4 regions of the Marinobacterium sp. NO-S09 genome follow, and region 2 is predicted to be linked to each of the others. Evidence: predicted binding sites of a transcription regulator. Region 2 holds the regulator's gene; each other region holds the start of a gene.

Region 1 (3,136 bases), 230 kb from region 2:
AAGGCGGTCAGGCCGTGGCGGTTAAAGCCGCTGTAGGCACCGTGGGTTTTATACAACTCGGCCAGCTCGTAGTTCTGACGGCGTACCACGAAGTAATCCACAATCATGATGCCGGCAATGGGGCCGAGCAGGGATGAATAGCCCAGCAGCCAGCCGCTGTACATCGCCTCCACGCTTACATCCGATTCGATCCAGCCCAGTTTCTTCAGCAATTCCCAGCTCATCAGCAGAATACCGATCAGACCGGTCAGCAGGACGCCACGGGTCTGGTTGATCTTCTTCGGTGCGATATTCTGGAAATCATTGGTCGGCGACACAATGTTGGCTGCGGTGTTGGTGGAGAGGGTTGCGATGATAATCACGATCATGGCGATCACCACCCAGACCGGGCTGTCGATCTTGCTGATCAGGGTCACTGGGTCGGAAATGGTTTCGCCCACCAGTGCCGGGGAGGCGGCGGTCATTACGACGCCCAGCGCGGCGAAGAAGAACATGGTCAGCGGCAGGCCCAGGGTCTGGCCGATGATCTGGTCTTTCTGTGAGCGCACATAGCGACTGAAGTCGGGAATATTCAGTGACAGCGTAGCCCAGAAACCGACCATGGCGGTGACACCGGCAAAGAAATAGCCCCAGAAGGATGCGTCTTCCGGGCGGTTGGCAGGTGTTGAAAGCAGCGCTTCATACGACACCTGGGGGCTGGCCCACATCATCAGGCCGATACCCACTGCCAGCAGCAGCGGTGCGGCCAGCGTTTCCATCAGTTTGATCGATTCGGCACCCTTGATGACGATGTACAGGTTCAGTACCAGAAAGGCAAAGAATCCGATCACCTCACCGGTTCCGCCCAGTGACTCCCATCCGGGGATCAGGTTGGAAAGCACCACATGAATGGCCAGGCCGCCAAACAGGGTCTGGATACCAAACCAGCCGCACGCGACCAGGGCACGAATCAGGCAGGGGATATTGGACCCCAGCATGCCAAACGAGGAGCGCAGTACCACGGGAAAGGGGATACCGAATTTGGTACCTGGGAAGGCGTTCAATGTGAGCGGTACCAGCACAATAATGTTGGCCAGCAAAATGGCGAACAGGGCTTCAGGTACGGATAAACCGAAGTATGCGGTCAAAACACCGCCCAGCGTGTAAGACGGCACACAGATCGCCATTCCCACCCAAAGGGCGGCCACATTCCACAGGCTCCAGGTGCGTTCCTTCACCTGAGTGGGAGCAATGTCGTCGTTGTAGTGCAGGCTGTTCTCGAGGTCGGTACCGGCGTTGAGTTCATAAAACTCGCCCACCTTTACCATGGATGATGCTTCTTTTTGTTGGTGTTCCATATGCCATCCTCTGATGCAGTAGAAAACAGATACACCTTCTATTGCAGGGGATATGCCATATTTTTACCTTTTGGAAAAATAATTTTAAATATCCGTAACTTGCTGATTTTTATGGCAAGTCAGAGTACTTGAGCGGGTAGAGTGGAAAAATATGACAGAGGTGTTGGCTAAAGTGTGAGCATTGTTGGGGCAGGATGTACTCTGCTGGTGCACGGGAAAGGCGGCAGGCAGCGCCTTTCCCTTAAATCGAGAGCTTAAAACCGGTGCGTCAGAAATGCGCCCACGGCCACCAGGCCAAGCCCGGCGATGCGTGTCAGGCTGGTTTCCGAAGCTTCATACCCGGCCAGACCAAAGTGATCCAGCACCACGGCAGTAATCAGCTGCCCGGCAATGACCAGGGCAATCAGGGTGGAGGCGCCAAGTTTGGGCGCGAATACGGCCATGGAAGTGACGAAGAAGGCTCCCAGAAAACCGCCCACCCAAGCCCAGAGCGGCGCTTCCTTGAGTTGCATGACATTGGGAAGCGCGGTGCGCATGGACAGGTTTAAGGCGATCAGTACCAGGCAGCCGATGACAAACGAGATGGCCGAGGCCCAGAGTGCACTGCCGCTGAAACGGGCAAGGTGGGAATTGATACCGGCCTGCAAGGGCAGCATGGCACCGGCCAGAAAAACAATGAATACACCGATCATGTACATGAAAAGGGGCCTCAAACAAGAAAGGGGCCTCAGGCCCCTTTGTGAATTAAACGCTGGAGAGGGATTTTAATTGCGTTTCACCGGTTTGGGGGCATTCAGTTCAGCCTGTTTGTTCAGTGCATCGAACACCGGGTTGAACGCCGGGCGGTTGATGTAGCGACCGGCACCGGGTTCAACATTGAGCTGTCCGTCGGCCCAGACAACCTTGCCGCGGCTGATGGTGTGGGACGGAATGCCTTTCACCGTGCGGCCTTCAAAAATGTTGAAGTCCACGTTCTGGTGGTGGGTCTTGGCGGAAATAGTGCGTGTGCCTTCCGGATCCCAGACCACCAGATCCGCATCGGCACCGATGGAAACCGATCCTTTCTGCGGGTAGATATTGAAGATCTTGGCCGTGTTGGTGGAGGTGACGGCAACAAACTCGTTCATGGTCAGCTTGCCGGTGTTGACCCCCGAGTCCCACATGACGGCCATGCGGTCTTCCACCCCGGCGGTGCCGTTGGGAATCTTGGTGAAGTCATCCTTGCCGGCCGCTTTCTGCTCGGCGCAGAAGGCGCAGTGGTCGGTGGCGGTGGTGTGCAGGTTGCCACCCTGAAGGCCTTTCCACAGCGCCGACTGGTGTTCTTTGGAACGGAACGGTGGGCTCATCACGTGCGCAGCGGCAAACTCGAAGTCTTCGTTACGGTAGACGCTTTCGTCGATCACCAGGTGACCGGCCAGACATTCGCCATACACGCGCTGACCTTCATTACGGGCGCGGGTGATGGCATCCAGAGATTCCTTGCAGGAAACATGCACCAGGTAGATCGGTACATCCATCACCTGGGCAATCTGGATGGCGCGGTTGGCCGCTTCGCCTTCCACCACAGGAGGACGTGACAGCGGATGTGCTTCCGGGCCGGTAATGCCCTTGTTCAGCATCTCCTGCTGCAGCTGGAATACCAGCTCACCATTCTCGGCATGCACGGTGGGAATGGCACCCAGCTCCATGCAGCGGCGGAAGCTTTTTACCAGGGTTTCATCATCGGCCATGATGGCGTTCTTGTAGGCCATGAAGTGTTTGAAACTATTCACACCGTGGTGTTTCACCAGGGTTTCCAT
Region 2 (3,136 bases):
CATGGTCATCCAGCCGCGGACGGATTCAAATTAATGACAGCACCCACCAAACGTCTGGAAGCCCGCAATCTTGCCAAAAGCTATAAGGGTCGCGAAGTCGTACGTGACGTTTCCCTGCACGTGGACAGCGGCCAGATAGTCGGCCTGCTGGGCCCCAACGGCGCCGGCAAAACCACCTGTTTTTACATGATTGTGGGCCTGATCCCGGCTGACCGGGGCCAGATCATGATCACCGAGGATGATGTCACCCGCATGCCCATGCACGAGCGTGCGCGACGCGGTATTGGCTACCTGCCTCAGGAAGCTTCGGTGTTTCGCAAACTCAGCGTGCGCGATAATCTGATGGCGATACTGGAAACCCGACCCGAGCTCGATGCCAGCCGCCGCAAGGCCCTGCTGGAAGAGCTGCTGGAAGAGTTTCATATCACCCATCTGAAAGACAGCCTGGGCATGTCGCTTTCCGGCGGCGAACGTCGACGGGTAGAGATCGCCCGCGCCCTGGCAACAGAACCTGATTTTATTCTGCTGGATGAGCCCTTTGCCGGCGTTGACCCCATATCGGTCAGTGACATCAAGCAGACCATTCGCCACCTGCAATCACGCGGTATCGGTGTATTGATCACAGACCACAACGTGCGTGAGACGCTTGATATCTGTGAACAAGCCTATATCGTCAGTGAAGGAGGCATATTGGCACAGGGTACCCCGGAGGTGATCCTGGCGGATCAACAAGTCCGTCGTGCCTATCTGGGCGAGCAGTTCTCGCTTTAGCGGCTTTCCCCCGGGAGTCTTCCTAGCAGTTCAATTGGCAGTCGTTTATGAAACAATCCTTACAACTCAAGATCGGCCAACAGCTGACCATGACCCCTCAGTTGCAACAGGCAATCCGCCTGCTGCAGCTTTCCTCGCTGGACCTCCAACAGGAGATTCAGGAGGCGCTGGACAGCAACCCCCTGCTGGAAGCCGAAGAGGAGCATGAGACTCATCAGGCCGCCGAGGCGGACAGCGACCGTCAGGACAGCGACTCAGCGGACAACACGTCCAGCCGGGAAACCGCCAGCACCAGCGACAACGCTGACAGTGACGACAACTGGAGTGATGACCAGCCCGAAGATCACTGGAATGATCAGATTCCGGCCGAGCTGACCACGGACAGCAGCTGGGATGACACCTTCCAGCACCAGAGCACACCGTCCCAGCCCCGTGATGACGACTGGTCGCCGGGCGACAATGACACCATGGAAGACAGCCTGCAGGATCACCTGTTGTGGCAGCTCAACCTCACCCCCATGAGTGAGACCGATTACCAGATCGCGCTGGCCATCATTGACTCGGTGGATGCCGATGGCTACCTCACCACCAGTACCGAGGATCTGCTGGAGCATTTCCAGAATCACCAGCCCGAGGACTTTGCGGATGCGGAGCTGGATGAAGTGGAAGCCGTGCTGCACCGCCTGCAGCAGTTTGATCCGACCGGTGTCTGTGCCCGCGACCTCAATGAATGCTTGCGTCTGCAGCTGCTGCAACTGCCCGAAGATACTCCATTGCGCCCCTATGCGATCCGCCTGGTGCGCGACCATCTTAATCTGCTGGGCAGCCACGACTACCGCACATTGATGCGCCGCATGCGCCTGAAGGAGCCGGAACTGCAACAGGTCATCAGCCTGATCCAGAGCCTGAACCCCAAGCCCGGCGGCATCATCAGCCCTGAAGCCGCGCAGTATGTCATCCCGGATGTACTGGTGCGCAAACAGCAGGGCCAGTGGACCGTGAGCCTCAACAATGAGGCCTCACCCAAGCTCAAGATCAACAGCCAGTATGCCGACCTGGTGCGCCGCGCCGATAACAGCGCCGACAACACCTACCTGAAGAACCACCTGCAGGAAGCACGCTGGTTCCTCAAGAGCCTGGCCAGCCGCAACGAAACACTGCTCAAGGTCACCACGGAGATCGTGGCGCGCCAGATCGACTTCTTTGAAGAAGGTGACGAGGGCATGAAACCGATGGTTCTGCATGACATCGCCGAAGCGGTCGACATGCACGAATCCACCATCTCGCGCGTTACCACCCAGAAATACATGCACACACCGCGTGGCATCTTCGAGCTAAAGTACTTTTTCTCCAGCCATGTGGGTACTTCCGATGGCGGAGCCGCCTCGTCTACCGCCATCCGCGCATTGATCAAGAAGCTGATCAATGATGAAAATACAGCCAAACCGCTGAGTGACAACAAAATCGCACAGCTACTCAAGGAACAGGGCATTAACGTTGCCCGCCGTACCGTTGCAAAATATCGGGAGGCAATGCACATTCCGCCTTCTAATGAGCGCAAGCGTCTGGTTTAATGAGAGTGAAGGCGGTGCATCTGCTGCACCCCTATGAGAAGGAGAAAAACCTATGCAGATCAACATCACTGGCCACCATGTCGAACTGACTGATGCCCTGAATGACTATGTACGTAACAAGTTTGATCGTCTGGAACGTCACTTCGACAACATCACCAATGCACAGGTCACCCTTAGCGTAGAGAAACAGCGCCAGAAATCCGAGGCCAACATCCACCTCGCCGGCGGTGAAGTCTTTGCTGCGAACGAACACGACGACATGTATGCCGCCATCGACGGCATGGTCGACAAGCTCGATCGTCAGATCATCAAGCACAAAGAAAAGATGAAATCCCACAAATAACCGGTAGCAGCACGTAACCACATGCAACTATCAGAACTGCTGACCCCATCGCGCACACTCTGCCACGTCGATGTAGTCAGCAAAAAGCGGGTTCTCGAACTCGCCAGCCAAACCATTGCAGAGCAGTTGGATGGCCCGGCCGCTGAAGATATCTTCAGCGGCCTTATCAATCGTGAACGCCTGGGCAGCACCGGTATCGGTGAAGGCGTCGCCATTCCTCACTGTCGTATGGCCGGCGTACACAAGGCCGTTGGACTGCTGATGACACTGACCAGCCCGATCGATTTCGATGCCATCGATAATCGCCCGGTTGATCTGGTGTGCCTGCTGCTGGTCCCGGAAGAAGGCGCCGAAGAACATCTGCAAACCCTGGCGGGATTGGCTGAACTGTTCAACCATTCGGAAACGCGGGACTCGCTGCGAGCCTGCGGCAGTGCCGATGATCTGC
Region 3 (3,136 bases), 1.3 Mb from region 2:
AACGCGGTAAAACTCGCCATCCGCCAATACACGCAGCAGACGTGTCTGGGTATCCGCCGGCATATCACCGATTTCGTCCAGAAACAGGGTACCGCCATCAGCCTGCTCAAAGCGACCGCGACGACTGGCCGCAGCACCGGTGAACGCGCCCTTTTCATGACCAAAGAGTTCAGACTCGATAAGGTCCTTGGGGATCGCCGCCATATTCAGCGGAATAAACGGATTCTGGGCACGGGGGCTGTGGCGGTGCAAGGCGTGCGCGACTAGCTCCTTACCGGTACCGGACTCACCATTGATCAATACGGTGATGTTGGAATGTGCCAAACGGCCTATGGCGCGAAACACCTCCTGCATGGCGGGAGCTTCACCGATGATCTCAGTGGCCCGCTCCGGTGTGGGTTCAGCGCGCTCCTGGCGCTGCTCACGCGCATGCTCTACCGCACGTTTGACCAGCGCCAGCGCTTCATCCACATCAAAGGGCTTGGGCAGGTACTCAAAGGCACCACCCTGATAAGAGGCAACGGCACTTTCCAGATCCGAGTGTGCCGTCATGATAATGATCGGCAGATCGGGATGCTCCTCATGCAACCTGTCCAGCAGCTGCAGGCCATCCATCCCTGGCATGCGTACGTCCGTAAGAACAGCATCCGGTACTTCATGGTCAAGCCGATCCAGCAAGCCATCAGCACGGTCGAAACTCTGGGTGTTCAATCCGGCCGATGTCAGTGCTTTATCCAGCACCCAGCGAATGGAACGGTCGTCATCGACGATCCAGACATTAGCAGCTTCAGTCATGACCTGACTCCAAGGGTATAAACAGGTTAAACCGGGTCTCGCCCGGTACCGAGGTGAACTCAATCAGGCCTCGGTGTTGATTAACAATGGACTGGGCGATGGAAAGCCCCAGCCCCGATCCCTGCGCACGACTGCTGACCATGGGATAAAACAGCGTATCGCTGAGCTCTTCCGGTATACCGGGGCCGTTATCGACGATTTCCAGGGCCAGCACCAGGCGGTGGCGTTCAGCGCCCAGAGTGACCTGACGCAACGCCCGGGTGCGCAGGGTAATACGCGGCTCGGGTGTCGCGGACTCCTCCATCGCCTGCATCGCATTGCGGATAATATTAAGAACCGCCTGGACCAGCTGGTCACGTGCGCCTTCAAACTCAGGAATACTCGGGTCGTAATCGCGCAGGATCTCGATGCGGCCATCGGTTTCGGCGTTGACCAGTCGGCAGACATGCTCCAGCACGGCATGAATGTTCAACTGTTCGATCACCGGCAGCTTGTGCGGTCCCAGCAAGCGGTCCACCAGGTGGCGCAGGCGGTCGGCTTCTTCAATGATGATCTGGGTATATTCGTGCAGCTCATCCCGGTCCAGCTCCCGGTCCAGCAGCTGTGCCGCCCCCCTGATCCCGCCCAGCGGGTTTTTGATCTCATGAGCCAGCCCGCGCACCAGCACACGGGCACTGGCATGACGTGCCAGCAGCTCTTCTTCGCGCTCGATACGAATCAGACGATCACGCGCCTGAATCTCCAGCAGAATACCGGCCTCGGGTACAGGGTTAACGCTGTAATCGACCGTCAGAATACGCCCGCTCTGGGTCACCAGACGCGCTTCGCGCTTGCTGTACGGGTGACCACTGGCCAACGACTGGCGCAACACAGCCAGCTCTTCTTCGCTGGACGACAGCCAGTCCTCAATGGGACGGTCCTTGAGCCGCCTGACAGAAGCTTCCAGCAGCATTTCCGCCGCCGGGTTCATGTACTGGATACACAGTTCATCATCCAGCACCAGAACGGCGCCGGTCAGATTTTCCAGGATCTGTTTATGCGTGTTTGCGTTCACCATAGGTATTCCAATCATGCCTCATAGCAGTGCAAGCAAGAAAAGCGCCAACTTTGCCACGAGCTCGATTACCGAAGCTTAAGGCCTTGAACCATCTGAGCCAAAACCCATATGCACCAATATAGTGCATAAAAGAAAATAAGGTTACTCACGCCCCAGGTTGGGGCAAAACGCAGAAACAAAAAAGGCTTCCCTGGGGAAGCCTTTTTCAATTCACAACTCTGGATTAAACAGAGTAGTACAGGTCGAATTCGACCGGGTGAGTGGTCATGTTGACCTTGGCTACTTCTTCACGCTTCAGCGCGATGTAAGCATCCAGCATGTCGTCGGTGAATACGCCACCCTGAGTCAGGAACTCACGGTCTTCTTCCAGGGCGTCCAGAGCTTCAGTCAGAGAGCTGACAACAGTCGGGATCTCTTTAGCTTCTTCAGCCGGCAGGTCGTACAGATCCTTGTCAGCCGGGTCGCCCGGGTGGATCTTGTTCTTGATGCCGTCGATACCAGCCATCAGCAGTGCTGCGAAGCACAGGTACGGGTTAGCTGCCGGGTCCGGGAAACGCGCTTCTACACGACGCGCTTTCGGGCTGGTGGTGTACGGAATACGCAGGGAAGCAGAACGGTTACGTGCAGAGTAAGCCAGCATTACCGGTGCTTCGAAGCCCGGTACCAGACGCTTGTAAGAGTTGGTAGACGGGTTGCACAGCGCGTTCAGAGCTTTAGCGTGCTTAACGATACCGCCGATGTAATACAGCGCGTATTCGCTCAGACCACCGTAGCCGTCGCCAGCGAAGATGTTCTGGCCATCTTTGCTCATGGACAGGTGAACGTGCATACCGGAACCGTTATCGCCAACCAGCGGCTTCGGCATGAAGGTCGCAGTCTTGCCGTATGCGTGAGCAACGTTGTGTACGCAGTACTTCAGGATCTGTACTTCGTCAGCCTTGTCTACCAGAGTGTTACCGCGCACACCGATTTCACACTGACCAGCAGTTGCCACTTCGTGGTGGTGAACTTCGATGGTCAGACCCATGGCTTCCATGGCATCACACATGGCGGCACGCAGATCGTGCAGGGAGTCGATCGGCGGAACCGGGAAGTAGCCGCCTTTAACGCGCGGACGGTGACCGGTGTTGCCACCTTCGATCTTGTGGTTGGACGCCCATGCAGCTTCTTCAGACTGGATGCTGTAACCGCAACCGCTGATGTCAGCGTGCCATTCAACACCGTCAAATACGAAGAATTCCGGCTCCGGGCCGAGCATGGCGGAATCGGCAATACCGGTAGACT
Region 4 (3,136 bases), 1.0 Mb from region 2:
TTTGAGTGCGCCTGCCAATGACTCAGTGTGTTCGGATAAGCTGTGTTAAGCAGACTCAGAGATGGATCTGGTGCCCGTTCGCGCTGAGTACAGGGTGTGGTTCAGGTGATATCACAGATTATGAGCAGATCGCTGTGTGTGCACGGATAGCTGAAGGGAGAGTGTGGAGATGGGAGTCTGCCAGAAGCTGAGAGGTTGGCTCTGGCTGTTCAGGGAGGCAATTGCTGGGCGTTACTCAGGTCTTGTACATAAAAAAGGGGCTGTTACTGGAACAGCCCCTGTGCGTGCACAATCTGAACGGCGTGCTTAGCCTTTTGCGGTGCGCTTTTTCTTTTCCGGGTCATCAAATGGCAGGGTATGGGCGATGGCCGATACCTCAAGGCTGCCTTTGACCTGAAGGGGTGTGCCCTGTTCTGCGTAAGGAACGGCAAGACGGGCGATCGCCATGGATTTGTCGGTCAGGCGTGAGTACATGGCGCAGGTGATATCGCCCACCTTTTTGCCATCGGCCCAGAGTTCATCACCTTCAGCCGCGGCTTCTTTACCCTCCAGCAATACACCGAAGATCTTGAATCGCTCCTTGCCCTGCAGTCGGAAGTGCTCGTAGGCACCGCAGAACTCGGTCTTGTCCTTGGAAACGGTGAAATCCAGACCCAGTTCCCAAAGGGTATCGCCAGCCGGTTCATTTTCGAACGGGTACATCTCGGAGTTATCGAACGGATAGAACAGCAGATAGCTTTCGGTGCGCAGCCAGTCCAGTGCGGTGAAGGAGCAGGGGATAATACCGAATGCCTTACCCTCTTCCAGAATGCCGTCCCAGATGGTGGCGGCGTCGGCGGCCTTGCAGAAGATCTCGTAACCGCGCTCGCCGGTGTAGCCGGTGCGGGAGATGGTGATCGGGCAGCCAAAGAGGCGCGCGTGGGTGTGGTGGAAATAGGCCAGGTCACGAATGCCGGGGATATGTTCGGCGAGGAAATCCACCGCAGTCGGACCCTGCAGTGACAGATCATGCATATCGTCATCAAATAATACGGCTACCTGCTTGCCGAGTGCGGCCTGGGTCAGGCGTTCGTAACCGGCGCCAGTACCGTGCACCACCATGAACGAGTTGGGACCCATGCGGTAGATAACGCAGTCATCGATGAACTTGCCCCCTTCATTCAGCATGGTCGCGTAGACCGCCTTGCCGGGATAAAGCTTGGAAATATCGCGGGTGGTAGCCCACTCCAGCAGGCTCTCGGCGTGGGGGCCGACATAGTGCACCTTCTTCAGACCTGATACATCCATCAAGCCTGCCTTGGTGCGGATCGCTTCGTGTTCATCCGCCAGGGTGTAACCGCTTTTGCTGTAGGTCCAGGCCGTCGGCAGGCCGTTCCAGTCTTCCAGCTTGGAACCCAGGGCACGATGTTTTTCAGCCAGTGCGGCGATACGCCATGAATTAGCCATTGTTCTCTCCATTCGTCTAGATAAGGCTTGATTCCTGTAAGGGAATTATTATTCCTGATAGGAAAGGCAAGTTTCGGGCCATGCACAAGTAAACTGATGATTCCTATGGAGAAAAAATATTTCTTAGTCCTTCCTGCTGCGGCATTTATCTGTATGTGAGCATTCACGGCGCAGAGTGCGCCCCGTTTTAGGTCAACGCCCCTTTTTCGTGAGCCCGTTTCCCTGGTGTTCCGTCTTTAGAAGGGGAGTCAGCCTGACAGCTCACTCACTATCCAGGCTCTGTATGCGGCGCATTTGATGGGGAGCCGACTGACGTTTGCCCTGAACTGAGTCACGCAGACACGGGGATGCACTGTTGCTGTGCCCCTATCAGTCTGTCTATTGGGTGCGATTTTTTTAACTCCTTGAAATGCATAGAATTTATTTTTTTGGCAGAAGTTTTGCTTTTCCTGATAAGAAATAAATTATACCACTAATAAATTTTGGGTAGCCCAAAAGGAGTAGTGATGCAGATCGATCCATCCATCAAGAGTCGTCCAAAATACGTGGCGCCCGAGCTGGTGGCGTCGGCGGGGTTACAGCTGTTCGTCAGTGAGTCCGATGCCGGTCACCTGCTGGAGCCGTTATACCGTCAGTGCTCGGAATCCGGTGCTCAGTGGCTGGTGGCAGAGCCGGGCAATTCGCCGGGTACGCTGGCTGATTCCCTGTCCGGTTACCTGCAGCGTGTCCTCAGTGATGCTCCTGTCACCACCCGTCTGTACGTTGCGGGGAGCGAAGGTTTCCTGTGGGACATCCGTAATCAGGCATTGTCTGCCGGGCTGGTGGATGAACAGATCCAGCTCGCCCCTCCGATCAGCAAGGCCCGGCGTTTGTTCTGCACCCATTGCTACACCCTGATGGAAGGGGTGACCTCCAGCCCGCACACCTGCAGTGGCTGTGGGCGTTTATTGCTGGTGCGGGATCATTTTGCCCGTCTGCACGGTGCCTATGTGGGCGTGCAGATCAATGCCGAAGATCCTGAGGAACAACTGGAACAGGAGGTATTGCAGTAATGAGTATCGACAGCATACCCGTGCGGGTCATGGCCATTGAGCAGGTGGCGCCGCTGATTCGCGAGTTCAAGCTGGAAGCGATTGAAGGCAAGCTGCCGGCGTTTTCACCCGGCAGTCATGTGCAGGTAATTATGCCCGGTGAGGCGCGTGAAATTCGCAATGCCTACTCGCTGTGCAGCGATCCAGCCATGCCGCGTCGTTACAGCATCGCGGTGCGTCTGCAGGAGGACTCTCGTGGCGGCTCCTCCTTCATGCACGGGGAAGTAAACGTGGGGGATGAGCTCGCGATCACGCCGCCGGCGAACCTCTTCGCCCCCGTGATGGCGGCCCGCAAGCATCTGCTGATTGCCGGTGGTGTGGGTATCACGCCGTTCATGTCCTATATCCCCGAACTCAAACGTCAGGGTGCCGCATTCGAGCTGCACTATCTGTATCGGAGCAGTCAGACCGGCGCCTACCTGGATCAACTGCAGCAACAGTTGGGGGCAGCCCTGCATCGCTATGACTCAGTGCATGGAAACAAGTGTGACCTGAGCACAGTACTGAGCGATCAGGGGCCGGGGACGCATGTGTATATCTGTGGCCCTGAGTCGCTGATTGAAGGTGTCTGCAGTACTGCAAAGGCACTGGGCTGGCCG

What was found. The regulator sigma-54, encoded in region 2, starts transcription at its own class of promoters, with help from an activator protein. The targets are predictions, from matches to a motif close to TGGCACNNNNNTTGCTNT.
Region 1: O3C79_RS16520 (NCS1 family nucleobase:cation symporter-1) is a predicted target of sigma-54. The motif match lies at 1,378-1,395, and genes of this name have one in related genera.
Region 3: glnL (nitrogen regulation protein NR(II)) is a predicted target of sigma-54. The motif match lies at 1,891-1,908, and genes of this name have one in related genera.
Region 4: O3C79_RS03320 (dimethylamine monooxygenase subunit DmmA family protein) is a predicted target of sigma-54. The motif match lies at 1,876-1,893, and genes of this name have one in related genera.

Annotation. Positions count from the first base shown of each region.
Region 1 covers NZ_CP168954.1:3,582,765-3,585,900, reverse strand. Annotated here, with positions in the region: gene O3C79_RS16520 (NCS1 family nucleobase:cation symporter-1) at 1-1,337, opposite strand, end outside; gene O3C79_RS16515 (DMT family transporter) at 1,592-2,035, opposite strand; gene hydA (dihydropyrimidinase) at 2,102-3,136, opposite strand, start outside.
Region 2 covers NZ_CP168954.1:3,810,201-3,813,336, forward strand. Annotated here, with positions in the region: gene lptA (lipopolysaccharide transport periplasmic protein LptA) at 1-34, shown strand, start outside; gene lptB (LPS export ABC transporter ATP-binding protein) at 34-771, shown strand; gene O3C79_RS17580 (RNA polymerase factor sigma-54) at 819-2,345, shown strand; gene hpf (ribosome hibernation-promoting factor, HPF/YfiA family) at 2,398-2,688, shown strand; gene O3C79_RS17590 (PTS sugar transporter subunit IIA) at 2,710-3,136, shown strand, end outside.
Region 3 covers NZ_CP168954.1:997,946-1,001,081, reverse strand. Annotated here, with positions in the region: gene glnG (nitrogen regulation protein NR(I)) at 1-795, opposite strand, end outside; gene glnL (nitrogen regulation protein NR(II)) at 788-1,852, opposite strand; gene glnA (glutamate--ammonia ligase) at 2,076-3,136, opposite strand, start outside.
Region 4 covers NZ_CP168954.1:675,013-678,148, forward strand. Annotated here, with positions in the region: gene O3C79_RS03315 (aminomethyl transferase family protein) at 307-1,446, opposite strand; gene O3C79_RS03320 (dimethylamine monooxygenase subunit DmmA family protein) at 1,953-2,498, shown strand; gene O3C79_RS03325 (PDR/VanB family oxidoreductase) at 2,498-3,136, shown strand, end outside.